2 regions of the Streptomyces sp. NPDC002838 genome follow, and region 2 is predicted to be linked to the other one. Evidence: predicted binding sites of a transcription regulator. Region 2 holds the regulator's gene; the other holds the start of a gene.
The links. Region 2 encodes HspR, which represses chaperone genes until heat shock. Its sites were predicted from a motif close to TTGAGNNNNNNNNNCTCAA; they were not measured.

Region 1 (7,327 bases), on a different contig from region 2:
GCGCTGTTGCTGGAATCACCGACCGGTTCGGTCACCCCCGCCCTGGACGACCGCATCTCCCGCCTCCCCCGCTCGGCCCTCGCCACGGACGCACTCGTCGACTCCACCGTCCGCAACAAGGAGGGCGGCTTCTTCACGGCGGCGGCGGATCCGTCGGTGGCGGGGAGGGCGGTGACGGGCGCCCTGCCCCGCTCCGAGGTCCGCACCCTGGTCGCACTCACGGACGGGGCGACGCGATGGGTGGAGAAGTTCCGGGAGGGCGGCTGGGCGGACTGCTTCACCTTCGTACGGAAGGAGGGTGCGCGGGCGCTGGTGGAGCGGGTGCGGGAGCTGGAGCGGGGGGATGCGGAGGAGCGTGCGTATCTGGGCCGGAGCAAGACGCATGACGATGCGACGGTGGTGTACGTGGAGCTGTGACCTACCGGGCCAACGGCAACGGACCAACCGGCGCTCACCCCAGCCAACCCAGAGCGCCCGCCAAACCCTCCCTGCCTCACTTCTCCATCCCCCGATTCAGCTGACGCAGCAACCGCGCCAGCTCCGCCACCTCCCGCCGATCCCAGTGCGCGAGCTGGCTCACGTACCGTGCCCGGCGGGCCTCGCGGACCTTGCCCACGCGGCTGCGGCCCTCCTCGGTGAGGTGGACGAGCCAGGCTCGGCCGTCGGCGGGGTCGGGTTCGCGGGCGATCAGGCCGAGGTGTTCCAGGGCGCGCAGCTGACGGGACATGGTGGCCTTGCCGACGCCGATGTAGGCGGCGAGCTCGGTGGCACGCTGGCGGCCGCACTCGTCCAGGCGTACGAGAAGGCCGTACGCCGCCGACTCCAGGTCCGGATGGACCTCGCGGGCCATCTCGCCCGACGACGCCCGAGCCCGCCGTAGCAGAACCGTCAGCTCACGCTCCAGCGCGAGGAACTCCCGGTCCGCACCATTCGGCGACACCTCGGCTTCGACTCGGCGTCCGTCGCCGTTCTCGTCGCCGTTCCTGTCTACGTGCACGTCAGCCCCTGCCTCGGTCTTCCCGGTCCTGAAACGCTCCGCCAAATCGCGTCATCGCCGCAGCTCCGTCAGTATTTCGCAGGGCTAGACCAACGGCACCCTCCGGACCGGCTTCCCGCCGGCTGAGCCACCCCGCATACGGCGAAGGCCCGGATCTCCCTCACGAGAACCCGGGCCTTGCCTTATCCGATGGCGTCCGTCACGCCGCCACCGGAACCTCCGGCGCGGCCCCGTTCGTCGCCGGGGACAGCGCCAGCTCCAGGACCTGGCGGACGTCGGTGACGGCGTGGACGTCGAGCTTGTCCAGCACCTCCGCCGGGACGTCGTCCAGGTCCGGCTCGTTGCGCTTGGGGATGACGACCGTCGTGACACCCGCCCGGTGCGCGGCGAGCAGCTTCTGCTTCACACCGCCGATCGGCAGGACCCGCCCGGTCAGCGACACCTCGCCGGTCATCGCCACGTCGGTCCGTACCAGCCGTCCGCTCAGCAGCGACGCCAGCGCCGTCGTCATCGTGACGCCCGCGCTCGGGCCGTCCTTCGGCACCGCGCCCGCCGGGAAGTGGATGTGCACGCCCCGGTCCTTCAGGTCGGCCACCGGGAGTTCGAGCTCCGCGCCGTGCGAGCGCAGGAAGCTCAGCGCGATCTGCGCCGACTCCTTCATGACGTCGCCCAGCTGGCCCGTCAGGGTCAGGCCCGCCGCGCCCGTCTCCGGGTCCGCGAGGGACGCCTCGACGAACAGGACGTCACCGCCCGCTCCGGTGACCGCGAGGCCCGTCGCCACGCCCGGCACCGCCGTGCGCCGCTCGGCCGGGTCCTGCGCGGACTCCGGCACGTGGTGCGGCCGGCCGATCAGGTCGCGCAGGTCGCCCTCGCCGACCGTGAACGGCAGCTTCCGCTCGCCCAGTTCATGCTGGGCCGCGACCTTGCGCAGCAGCCGCGCGATGGACCGCTCCAGGTTGCGGACGCCCGCCTCGCGCGTGTACTCGCCGGCGAGCTTGCGCAGCGCGCCCTCGTCGACGGCGACCTCGTCCTTGTCGAGCCCCGCCCGCTCCAGCTGGCGCGGCAGCAGGTGGTCGCGCGCGATGACGATCTTCTCGTCCTCGGTGTAGCCGTCGAGCCGGACCAGTTCCATACGGTCGAGCAGCGCCTCCGGGATGGCCTCCAGGACGTTCGCCGTCGCCAGGAAGACGACGTCCGACAGGTCCAGCTCCACCTCCAGGTAGTGGTCCCGGAAGGTGTGGTTCTGCGCGGGGTCCAGCACCTCCAGCAGGGCCGCCGCCGGGTCGCCGCGGAAGTCCGAGCCCACCTTGTCGATCTCGTCGAGCAGGACCACCGGGTTCATCGACCCGGCCTCCTTGATGGCGCGGACGATACGACCGGGCAGCGCGCCGACGTACGTACGCCGGTGTCCGCGGATCTCCGCCTCGTCCCGGACGCCGCCGAGGGCGACCCGGACGAACTTCCGGCCCATGGCGTGGGCGACGGACTCGCCGAGCGAGGTCTTGCCGACGCCGGGTGGGCCCACGAGGGCCAGTACGGCACCGCCGCGTCGGCCGCCCACGACACCCAGGCCCCGGTCGCTGCGGCGCTTGCGCACCGCCAGGTACTCGGTGATCCGCTCCTTCACGTCCTCAAGGCCCGCGTGCTCGGCGTCGAGGATCTCCTTCGCTCCCTGGATGTCGTACGCGGAAGAGCTGTCATCGGTTCGCTCGTTCCACGGCAGTTCGAGCACGGTGTCGAGCCAGGTGCGGATCCACGATCCCTCGGGCGACTGGTCGCTCGACCGCTCCAGCTTGTCGACCTCCTTGAGGGCCGCCTCGCGGACCTTCTCGGGCAGGTCGGCGGCCTCGACGCGGGCACGGTAGTCGTCGGACTCCTCGCCCTCCTTCTCGCCGTTGAGCTCGCGCAGTTCCTTGCGTACGGCTTCCAGTTGCCGCCGCAGCAGGAACTCCCGCTGCTGCTTGTCGACGCCCTCCTGGACGTCCTTGGCGATGGTCTCGGCGACGTCCTGCTCGGCGAGGTGGTCGCGCAGCTGCTGGGTGGCGAGCTTGAGGCGGGCCACCGGGTCGGCGGTCTCGAGGAGTTCGACCTTCTGGTCGGTGGTGAGGAAGGGCGAGTAGCCGGAGTTGTCGGCCAGGGCGGAGACATCGTCGATGGCCTGCACCCGGTCGACGACCTGCCAGGCACCGCGCTTGCGCAGCCAGGCCGTGGCCAGTGCCTTGTACTCCTTGACCAGTTCGGTGACGTGCCCCGGCAGCGGCTCGGGCCCGCGCTCGTCGAGCCGCGTCCCCTCGACCCACAGCGCCGCACCCGGCCCGGTCGTCCCCGCGCCGATCTTCACCCGCCCCCGGCCGCGGATCAGGGCGCCCGGGTCGCCGTCGGCCAGCCGGCCGACCTGCTCGACGGTGCCGAGCACACCCGTGCCCGCGTACGTCCCGTCGATGCGTGGCACCAGGAGAACCTTCGGTTTTCCGGGCTCGGACCGGGCGGCGGCCTGGGCGGCCTCCACCGCGGCGCGTACGTCGGCGTCGTTCAGGTCCAGCGGAACCACCATCCCGGGCAGCACGACCTCGTCGTCGAGCGGCAGCACGGGCAGGGCGAGCGGTGTGAACGCCGTGGACTCAGCAGCCATGATCTCCCCTTCGGCAGTCAAGTTGAGCTATGCCGACTCAATGCACGTGAGCCTCGGATTGTTCCCCGGGCGGCGTTCGCTGTGAGCGATCACCTCGCAGGGCCCCGAACGCGGGCCTGTCGTCATGCGCGGATGACCGCTCCGATACCCCGGTGGGGCCTGCTGGGGGTATGTCCGACAACGCCCAGCCGGCCCTCGGCCTTCCCGGCGGCCTTGAGCTACGGCCGTGGCGGGCGACGGACGCCGAACTACTGCCCTCGTCACCGCCAGTCACGACCCGGACATCAGCAAGTGGAACCTCTTCCGGGGGCTCACGAATCAGGCGCCGTCGGGCACGGGGTCCCGTAGCGGCCAGGCCCCGGCCCAGCGCCGTACCCACGGCCAGGTCGCGATGCCGATGGCGAACGCCACCAGGTGGCCCCAGTCCGTCATCGGGTCCGTGAACGCGAGCAGATCCAGGGTCAGCATGCCGCCGAAGGCGGCCAGGAGCGGCCGGCGCAGCCAGGGTGTGAGCAGTCCGGCCAGGGCGCCCACGCCGGCGGCGACGCCGAAGCTGACGCCGTAGTCGAGGCGGTGCAGCGAGCTGTCGGGGAGGTGGCCGACCAGTACCGCGAGCCCCACCGGCACCTCGGTCGCGAGGGTGGCGAGGACGTGCCCGAGCAGGAAGACGCAGGCCGTGCGCGCCCCGCCGATCCGGCGCTCCAGCGCGGTCAGGACGAGCAGGAAGCCGATCGCGAACGGCGAGAGGATCCCGCCCGCGATCCACAGCGCGCTGGCCACCAGCACCAGCGCGGGCGTCTGCACGAGGTGCGCCACATCGGTGCTGGACGCCTGGTGCAGGGTGTGCACGAGCGCGGGGTCGGCGTACTCGGTGATCAGCGAGGTGACGGTGAGGACGGCCGCGTACCCGAAGGTGAACGGCGTCCCGGTGGGGGTCGGGAGCAGGCGCCAGGGGCGGAGCGAGCGGTCCCTGGCGACCCGCACAGGATCCTGCGGCGGGGCGGACCGAGGGCCCTGGCCCCGCTGACGCGGCATCGCGTCCAGCAGCCCGGAGACGGCGGGCAGGCATGCGTCGTACGGCGGAGGGGGCACGGCCGGAGACGCGGTCCCGTGCGGCGCGCCGGGCGCGTTCGGAGCCGCCGTCGTGCCGGCCGTCGCAGTCCGTTCCACGGTGAGGCGCTCCTTCCGTCACACCTCACCCTTCGCGCCCCGCCCGGCGCTGTCTATGACCGGCGCCACGGAGGTCCGCATTCACAGCAACTTGTCAGGTTCGAACCGGAGCGGACGGCTACCGCCAAATCACCGTCCCGGCCCGGTAATTCACTCGGGCGTTGCCTCACCGAAGTGCCAGGATGGGCAGATGGCCACCTCGTACGACATTCCCGACACCCCTCCCGAAGTCCTGGACCGTCGTGAAGGCCCCCACGGCGAGGTCGTACTGCGCCGGCACGGCGCGTTGCTGCAGATCGTCGCCAACGGCTGCTTCCTGATGGACACCTCCGACGGCCGCTCGGAGCGGCGGCTCGTCGACGCGGCACTCGACGCCCTCGGCGGGCGGGCGCGGCCGAGTGTGCTCATCGGCGGCCTCGGTGTCGGTTTCTCGCTCGCACACGCCGCGGAGAATCCCCGGTGGGGCCGGATCACGGTCGTCGAGCGCGAGGCCGCCATCATCGACTGGCATCTCGGCGGGCCCCTGTCCGCGCTCTCCTCGCGGGCTCTGGCCGATCCGCGTACCGAAATTCTGAAAACCGATCTGGTCGCTTTCGTCAATGAGACTTCCGACACATTCGACGCCCTGTGTCTCGACGTCGACAACGGCCCCGACTGGACCGTCACCGAGGGCAACCGCGGTCTCTACTCGCCGGACGGACTGGCAAACTGCGCAAGGGTGTTGAGACCGGGAGGAGTCCTGGCCGTGTGGTCGGCCAAGCCCTCTCCGGAATTCGAGGGAACCTTGCGGAATGCCGGGTTCCAACGGGTGCGTACCGAAGAGATCCCGGTTGCCCGGGGCGTTCCCGACGTCGTACACCTCGCCGTCCGGCCTGGATAGCAAATGCGAGGTGACTCCCCGTACGCTGCACCCCTGACGCCGATCATTCAAGCGTCAATCGCAGTCATGCGCAGACAAGGAATCACCCCACTGGTTCCGGAAAGCACACCTCAGGGGCGGGCGATGGAGCAGACACACACCTCCCACAACGGCACGGCGACGACTCCGGGTGCACAGCGCCGAGTCCTGGTCGTCGAAGACGATCCGACGATCGTGGACGCCATCGCGACCCGCCTGCGCGCCGAGGGATTCCTCGTGCAAACGGCGAGCGACGGTCCGTCCGCCGTGGACACGGCCGAGGCCTGGCAGCCCGATCTGCTGATCCTCGACATCATGCTGCCCGGCTTCGACGGTCTGGAGGTCTGCCGGCGCGTGCAGGCCGCCCGGCCGGTGCCGGTGCTGATGCTCACCGCGCGCGACGACGAGACCGACATGCTGGTCGGACTCGGTGTCGGCGCGGACGACTACATGACCAAGCCGTTCTCGATGCGTGAGCTGGCCGCGCGCGTGCACGTACTGCTGCGCCGGGTGGAGCGGGCCGCGCTGGCCGCCGCCACGCCGCGCAGCGGCATCCTGCGCCTGGGCGAACTGGAGATCGACCACGCGCAGCGCCGGGTACGGGTGCGCTCCGAGGACGTCCACCTGACGCCGACGGAATTCGACCTGCTCGTGTGCCTGGCGAACACCCCGCGCGCGGTGCTCTCCCGTGAGCAGCTGCTCGCCGAGGTGTGGGACTGGGCGGACGCCTCCGGCACCCGCACGGTCGACAGCCACATCAAGGCGCTGAGGCGGAAGATCGGCGCCGAGCGGATCCGCACGGTGCACGGCGTGGGCTACGCCCTGGAGACGCCGACGCCATGAGCGACGGGCCGGCCGCACGGAGAGGCCTCGGGGACGCCTGGGGCGGCGTACGCCCGTTCTCGATCAAGACCAAACTGGGCGCGCTCGTCGTCATCTCGGTGTTCATCACCACGGGTCTGACGTTGATCGCCGTGCGCACCGAGACCGAGCTGCGTTTCATCACGGTCTTCTCGATGATCGCCACACTGCTGCTCACACAGTTCGTGGCGCATTCGCTCACCGCGCCGCTGGACGAGATGAACGCGGTGGCCCGCTCCATCTCGCACGGTGACTACACGCGCCGGGTGCGTGAGAACCACCGCGACGAGCTGGGCGACCTGGCCCAGACGATCAACCGTATGGCGGACGACCTGGAGGCCCAGGAGCGGCAGCGCAAGGAGCTCGTGGCGAACGTCTCGCACGAGCTGCGCACGCCGATCGCGGGCCTGCGGGCGGTCCTGGAGAACATCGTCGACGGCGTCACGGAGGCCGACCCCGAGACGATGCGTACGGCCCTGAAGCAGACCGAGCGTCTGGGGCGTCTCGTGGAGACCCTCCTCGACCTGTCCCGGCTGGACAACGGGGTCGTACCGCTGCGCAAGCGGCGTTTCGAGGTGTGGCCGTACCTGTCGGGCGTGCTGAAGGAGGCCAACATGGTCGCCTCAGCGCGCGCGGGCATCGCGTCCGGCTCCGGCAGCCACACCCGTACGGACGTCCATCTGCACCTCGACGTGTCCCCGCCGGAACTGACCGCGCACGCCGACCCGGAGCGGATCCACCAGGTCGTCGCCAACCTGCTCGACAACGC
Region 2 (7,327 bases):
GTCGGTGACCTCCTCGTGGCCGGGGCGGTCGTCGCCCTGCTCGGGCTGGTCGCCGACGTGCGGCGGGTGAAGGCGCGGTTCCTCGTCGGCGGTACGGCGGCCGCGGCGGCCTGCGTGGTGCCGTACGGGGAGACCGGGGTGCCGGGCGGGCTGCTGGCGGTGGGCTGGATCGTGTGCGTCGCCGTCGGCTTCCGGTCGCTCGACCACACGGACGCCCTGGCGGGGACCCTGGGGGTCGTGACCGCCTTCGGGGTGGGGGTGTGCGCGGCGGCCGAGGTGATGGACGGGCTCGCCGCGCTGCTGAGCGTGCTGGCCGCCGCACTGACCGGGTTCCTCATGCACAACTGGCCTCCCGCGCGCGTGGGGCTCGGCTCCTGCGGGTCCCTGTTCACCGGCTTCGTGCTCGCCTCGGCGGCCGTGTCCACCCGCACCGGATACGAACTGGCCTCCACTGCCGGGGTGTTGTTCGCGCTCACGGCCGTGGCGGGCGCCGACGTCGTCCTCGTCGTCCTGTCCCGGCGGCTGGCCGGACGGCCCCTGCTGCGCCGCGGCCCCGACCATCTCGCGCACCGGCTGCGCCGGCTCGGGCTCACCCCGCAGGGCGTGACGATCCTGCTCGGTGTCGCCGGGTTCTCCGGGGTACTCGTCGGGGTCCTCGTGCACATGGGATGGGTGGCGCAGTCCCGGGTGTTGTGGGTGGCGGGGGGCGCCCTGCTCGTCGTACTCGCACTGCTGCCGATCCGGGTTTACGGCCCTCATCGCACCCGGCGACCCGCATCACCGCAGGTCAGCGCCCAGTTGCGTGTAAGGAACGGATAAGAGTTGAGTCCCTGCGACTCAGGTCTGTTGACCCAGCGCCGGGCGTCGTGCACACTTGAGTCCGTTCCACTCAAGTCAGCTGGAGGAATCACAATGGCACGTGCGGTCGGCATCGACCTGGGCACGACTAACTCCGTCGTCAGCGTTCTGGAGGGCGGCGAGCCCACCGTCATCACCAACGCCGAGGGCGCCAGGACCACGCCGTCCGTCGTCGCCTTCGCCAAGAACGGTGAGGTGCTCGTCGGAGAGGTGGCCAAGCGCCAGGCGGTCACGAACGTGGACCGGACCATCCGCTCCGTGAAGCGTCACATGGGCACGGACTGGAAGGTCGAGCTCGACGGGAAGCCCTTCAACCCGCAGCAGATGTCCGCGTTCATCCTGCAGAAGCTGAAGCGGGACGCCGAGTCCTACCTGGGCGAGAAGGTGACCGACGCGGTCATCACCGTCCCGGCGTACTTCAACGACTCCGAGCGTCAGGCGACGAAGGAAGCCGGTGAGATCGCCGGTCTCAACGTCCTTCGTATCGTCAACGAGCCCACCGCGGCGGCCCTGGCCTACGGCCTCGACAAGGACGACCAGACGATCCTCGTCTTCGACCTCGGTGGCGGCACCTTCGACGTGTCCCTCCTGGAGATCGGTGACGGCGTCGTCGAGGTGAAGGCCACCAACGGCGACAACCACCTCGGTGGTGACGACTGGGACCAGCGGGTCATGGACTACCTGGTCAAGCAGTTCCAGTCCGGCCACGGCGTGGACCTGTCCAAGGACAAGATGGCCCTGCAGCGCCTCCGCGAGGCCGCCGAGAAGGCCAAGATCGAGCTGTCGAGCTCCACCGAGACCTCGATCAACCTGCCCTACATCACGGCCTCCGCCGAGGGCCCGCTGCACCTGGACGAGAAGCTCACCCGGGCCCAGTTCCAGCAGCTGACGGCCGACCTGCTGGAGCGCTGCAAGACGCCGTTCCACAACGTCATCAAGGACGCCGGGATCAGCCTCTCCGAGATCGACCACGTCGTTCTCGTCGGTGGCTCCACCCGTATGCCCGCCGTCGCCGAGCTCGTCAAGGAGCTGACCGGCGGCAAGGAGGCCAACAAGGGTGTGAACCCGGACGAGGTCGTCGCCATCGGCGCCTCGCTCCAGGCCGGTGTCCTCAAGGGCGAGGTCAAGGACGTCCTGCTGCTCGACGTCACCCCGCTGTCCCTCGGCATTGAGACCAAGGGCGGCATCATGACCAAGCTGATCGAGCGCAACACCACGATCCCGACGAAGCGTTCGGAGATCTTCACCACGGCCGAGGACAACCAGCCGTCGGTGCAGATCCAGGTCTACCAGGGCGAGCGCGAGATCGCGGCGTACAACAAGAAGCTCGGGATGTTCGAGCTGACCGGTCTGCCCCCGGCGCCGCGCGGCGTCCCGCAGATCGAGGTCTCCTTCGACATCGACGCCAACGGCATCATGCACGTGACCGCGAAGGACCTCGGCACGGGCAAGGAGCAGAAGATGACCGTCACCGGCGGCTCCTCGCTGCCGAAGGACGAGGTCGACCGGATGCGCCAGGAGGCCGAGCAGTACGCGGAGGAGGACCACCGCCGCCGCGAGGCCGCCGAGACCCGCAACCAGGGCGAGCAGCTGGTCTACCAGACCGAGAAGTTCCTCAAGGACAACGAGGACAAGGTCCCGGGCGAGATCAAGACCGAGGTCGAGTCGTCCGTCGAGGAGCTGAAGACCGCGCTCAAGGGCGAGGACACCGGCGAGATCCGGACCGCCACCGAGAAGGTCGCGGCGGTCTCGCAGAAGCTCGGCCAGGCGATGTACGCCGACGCCCAGGGGGCGCAGGCCACCGCCGGTGCCGGTGAGGGCGCGTCCGAGGCCAAGGCCGACGACGACGTCGTGGACGCAGAAATCGTGGATGACGAGCGTAAGGACGGTGCCGCGTGACGGAGGAGACCCCGGGCTTTGAAGAAAAGCCCGACGTCCCTTCCGGCGCCACCCCTGACGACGCCGAGCCGCAGGCCGCCTCTCCCTCGAACGGTTCGACCGGCTCGAGCACGGAGGGGGCGGCCCCGGCCGGGGACGCATCAGCACAGATCGCCGGCCTGACGGCGCAGCTGGACCAGGTACGCACGGCGCTCGGTGAGCGCACGGCGGACCTCCAGCGGCTTCAGGCCGAGTACCAGAACTACCGTCGGCGGGTCGAGCGCGACCGGATCACGGTCAAGGAGATCGCCATCGCGAACCTCCTGACCGAGCTCCTGCCCGTGCTCGACGACATCGGCCGCGCGCGGGAACACGGTGAGCTGGTCGGCGGCTTCAAGTCGGTGGCCGAGTCGCTGGAGACCGTCGCGGCGAAGATGGGGCTTCAGCAGTTCGGCAAGGAGGGCGAGCCCTTCGACCCGACGATCCACGAGGCCCTGATGCACAGTTACGCGCCGGACGTCACCGAGACGACGTGCGTGGCGATTCTGCAGCCCGGGTATCGCTTCGGTGAGCGCACCATCCGCCCCGCGCGGGTGGCCGTGGCCGAACCCCAGCCGGGGGCGCAGACCGTCAAGGGCGAGGAGACGTCCGAGGCGTCCGCATCCGGCCAATCCGGCCACTCCGCCGATGACAAGGACAAGGAGAACGGTGGCCCGGACGAGGGCTGACGTTGAACCGACAGGAGAGGAGGGACGTCGAGGATGAGCACCAAGGACTTCATCGAGAAGGACTACTACAAGGTCCTCGGCGTCCCCAAGGACGCCACTGAGGCCGAGATCAAGAAGGCGTACCGGAAGCTCGCCCGCGAGTACCACCCGGACGCCAACAAGGGAAACGTCAAGGCCGAGGAGCGCTTCAAGGAGATCTCCGAGGCGAATGACATCCTCGGCGACCCCAAGAAGCGCAAGGAGTACGACGAGGCACGCGCCCTCTTCGGCAACGGCGGCTTCCGTCCGGGGCCCGGCGGTGCCGGCGGCTCCTTCAACTTCGACCTGGGCGATCTCTTCGGAGGCGGCGCCCCGGGCGGCCAGGGCGGCCAGGGAGCCGGCGGCTTCGGCGGCGGACTCGGAGACGTCTTCGGGGGCCTGTTCAACCGGGGCGGTACGGGCACGGGAACGCGCACCCAGCCCCGGCGCGGCCAGGACATCGAGTCCGAGGTCACCCTCAGCTTCACCGAGGCGATCGAGGGCGCGACGGTCCCGCTGCGGATGTCCAGCCAGCAGCCCTGCAAGGCCTGTTCCGGCACCGGCGACAAGAACGGCACACCGCGGGTGTGCCCGACCTGCGTGGGCACCGGCCAGGTGGCGCGGGGCTCCGGTGGAGGCTTCTCCCTCACGGACCCCTGCCCCGACTGCAAGGGGCGCGGTCTGATCGCCGAGCACCCCTGCCTCGACTGCAAGGGCAGCGGCCGGGCGAAGTCGTCCCGGACCATGCAGGTCCGGATCCCGGCGGGCGTCACCGACGGCCAGCGGATCCGGCTGCGCGGCAAGGGCGCACCGGGCGAGCGCGGCGGCCCGGCCGGCGACCTGTACGTCACCGTGCACGTGGACGCCCACCCGGTCTTCGGCCGCAAGGGCGACAACCTCACGGTGACGGTGCCGGTGACCTTCGCGGAGGCGGCACTGGGCGGTGAGGTCCGGGTCCCCACCCTCGGCGGCCCGTCGGTCACGCTCAAGCTGCCGCCGGGCACGCCCAACGGCCGCACCATGCGCGCCCGGGGCAAGGGCGCGGTCCGCAAGGACGGAACCCGCGGAGACCTGTTGGTCACCGTCGAGGTGAGTGTCCCGAAGGACCTGACGGGGAAGGCTCGTGATGCGCTGGAGACGTATCGCGAGGCCACTGCGGGCGAGGACCCGCGGGCGGAGCTGTTCCAGGCCGCGAAGGGAGCATGAAGCAGATGGACGGTCGTCGACGCAACCCGTATGAACTGACCGAGGAAACCCCGGTCTACGTCATCTCGGTGGCGGCCCAGCTCTCCGGCCTGCACCCACAGACGCTGCGCCAGTACGACCGTCTGGGCCTCGTCTCCCCGGACCGCACCCCCGGCCGGGGCCGCCGCTACTCGGCCCGCGACATCGAACTGCTCCGCCAGGTGCAGCAGTTGTCGCAGGACGAGGGCATCAACCTGGCCGGCATCAAGCGGATCATCGAACTGGAGAACCAAGTCGCCGCCCTGCAGTCGCGGGTCGCGGAGCTGGAGGCGGCACTCGACGGCGCCGCCGCGGCGATGCAGCAACGGGAAGCCGCGGTGCACGCGTCGTACCGCCGCGACCTGGTGCCGTACCAGGAGGTACAGCAGACCAGTGCGTTGGTGGTGTGGCGGCCCAAGCGGCAGCAGACGTCGGACTGACGAGGACTGCCGCGTACGTACACGAACTCGCACGTACACGAACGCGCACGTACACGAAAGGGGCCCGGATGCCGGGCCCCTTTCGCATGCTCGGGGTGCTCAGGGCGCGATGACCGCCCAGTCACCGCCGGCCGCCGACTCGGTGCCGTCGGCGTAGAGGGCGGTCACCCAGTAGAAGTAGGTGCCCTTGGCGACGGCGGTGTCCACGTAGGAGGTCGCCGTCGTGGTGGCCGCCAGCTTCTCGTACGCCTTGGTGCCCGGGTTCCAGCGGTAGACCTGGTAGCCGGTGGCGTCGGCCACGGAGGACCAGGACAGGTCGACCTTGTCCCCGTCGGGGACCGCCGTCAGCCGGACCGGCGAGTCCTCGGGCGTCGGCACGCTCGGCGTCACGTCGAGCTCGGTGGCGCTCACGATCTCGCCCGACTTGCTCCACTCGTACGGGGAGTTCCAGGAGGTGTCGTAGGTGTCGACGAGGAAGCAGCGCTCCACGCCGTCCGGGAGGGTGGTGTACGTGTACGAGGTGACTCCGGGCGCCAGCCACGCCTCCTGGTGCGCGGAGCAGACACTGTCCTCCCCGTCGCGCAGGAGCTCGCCCGTGTAGACGACGTACCGGAACAGGTCGGGGGCCGGATTCGCGTCCCAGGCCAGCTCGAAGCCGTACCCGGTCGGGGTGACCGTCAGTCCGGTGACGACGGGTGGCGGGGTGTCGTCCCGGCGCGCCCCGCTGACGGTGGCCGACCGCGCGGACTCGTTGCCCGCCGCGTCGAGCGCGCTCACCCGGTAGTAGTACGTGGTGCGCACGGTCGCCGAGGCGTCCTTGTAGGAGAGCTGGTCCCTGCTGCCGAGGCGGGTGTACGTGCCGGCCGCGCTCGCCGCCCGGTACACCCGGTAGGAGACCGCTCCCGGCACGGCGCTCCAGCCGACCCGCAGCCCGCCCGCCTCGGAGGCGTCGGTGATGTCCACGCCGGCCGGCACGCCGGGCGCGACCCGGTCGACGGTGGTGACGGGCTGGTCCGCCGTACCCGCCGAGACGTTGCCCGCCTTGTCGTAGGCGCGGACCTCGTAGTAGTACATGTCGCCGGTGACCGGGAGGGTGGCGTCGGTGTACGAGGTGGAGGTGGTCGTCGCGAGGGGCGTGCCGCCGAAGGACGTCCCCTTCAGGCGGCGGTGGACCCGGTATCCCGCGAGGTCCATCTCCTTGTTCTTCGCCCAGGTCAGCTTCGCCTTGCCGGTGGCGGTGTCGTACGACACCGACGTCCCGGTCGGGGTCAGTGGCTTGACGGTGTCGACGGTCGCCGAGGTGCGGGGCGTGTACGCGAACTTGACGTTCGCGGTGCCGGTCCAGTTGACGAAGTCGACGCGCAGGGTGTGCTTGCCGGAGGGGATGGTGAGGTTGACGGTCTTCTTCACCGTCGTGGAGACGTTCTTCCAGAGGTCGACCTTGCGGACGCCGTCGAGGTAGACGCGTATGCCGTCCTGGGCGGAGGCGGCGAAGGAGAACGGGCCGCCGGAGCCGAAGTCCCGGGTCACGGTCCAGCGCACACCGAAGTTGTTCGACGGCAGTCCGGAAGCCGGGGCGCCCGTGCCCCAGTTCTGGTCGATCCCGCTGTCGCAGTCGGTCTTCTTCGGCGTGCCGGAGAAGGTGGTGTTCGCGAAGAACTGCCGCTTGAAGACCGGCGAGGTGCACGTTACGGCGGCGGAGGCAGGGGCGGCCAGCGCCGTGAGCAGGCCGCCGGTCGTGGCCAGGACGACTGCCGGTGCCGTGGCCCGCAGGACGAGGTTTCGCACGCTCATGCTCACGCTCCGCTCGGCGGGACCACGACCGGGGCGAGGCCGGAGAAGGCCTCCGAGCCGTTCGCGGCGACGGTCGAGATCACGTAGAAGCTGGTCGTGGCGCTCGGCGTGGCCGGGTCGGTGTAGCCGCGGGCGTCGGCGGTCAGGGGTACGTCGGTGAGCCGGACGTACTGGCCCGCCGCACGGTCCCAGCGGTAGACGTGGAAGCCGGTGGTCGTGCAGCCGGTGCCGCAGGTCCACGACAGTGCCGCGCGGCCCGTCTCGTCCGCCACCGCGGACAGAGCCCAGGCAGCGGTGTTCGGGGGGGCCTGGGAGGGGGTGAGCTCGAACTCGTTGACGCTCACGTTGGCGGCGACGCTCTCCGGGTAACCCCTCAGCGTGTAGAGG

Region 1: lon (endopeptidase La) is a predicted target of HspR. The motif match lies at 3,652-3,670, and genes of this name have one in related genera.

Annotation. Positions count from the first base shown of each region.
Region 1 covers NZ_JBEOVF010000036.1:25,863-33,189, reverse strand. The annotation lists gene ABT063_RS35215 (hypothetical protein) at 1-417, shown strand, start outside; gene ABT063_RS35210 (MarR family winged helix-turn-helix transcriptional regulator) at 494-997, opposite strand; gene lon (endopeptidase La) at 1,197-3,629, opposite strand; gene ABT063_RS35200 (rhomboid-like protein) at 3,948-4,799, opposite strand; gene ABT063_RS35195 (spermidine synthase family protein) at 4,990-5,679, shown strand; gene ABT063_RS35190 (response regulator transcription factor) at 5,803-6,540, shown strand; gene ABT063_RS35185 (HAMP domain-containing sensor histidine kinase) at 6,537-7,327, shown strand, end outside.
Region 2 covers NZ_JBEOVF010000047.1:18,153-25,479, reverse strand. The annotation lists gene ABT063_RS40045 (MraY family glycosyltransferase) at 1-819, shown strand, start outside; gene dnaK (molecular chaperone DnaK) at 913-2,757, shown strand; gene grpE (nucleotide exchange factor GrpE) at 2,754-3,464, shown strand; gene dnaJ (molecular chaperone DnaJ) at 3,498-4,688, shown strand; gene ABT063_RS40025 (heat shock protein transcriptional repressor HspR) at 4,694-5,146, shown strand; gene ABT063_RS40020 (PA14 domain-containing protein) at 5,246-6,940, opposite strand; gene ABT063_RS40015 (PA14 domain-containing protein) at 6,943-7,327, opposite strand, start outside.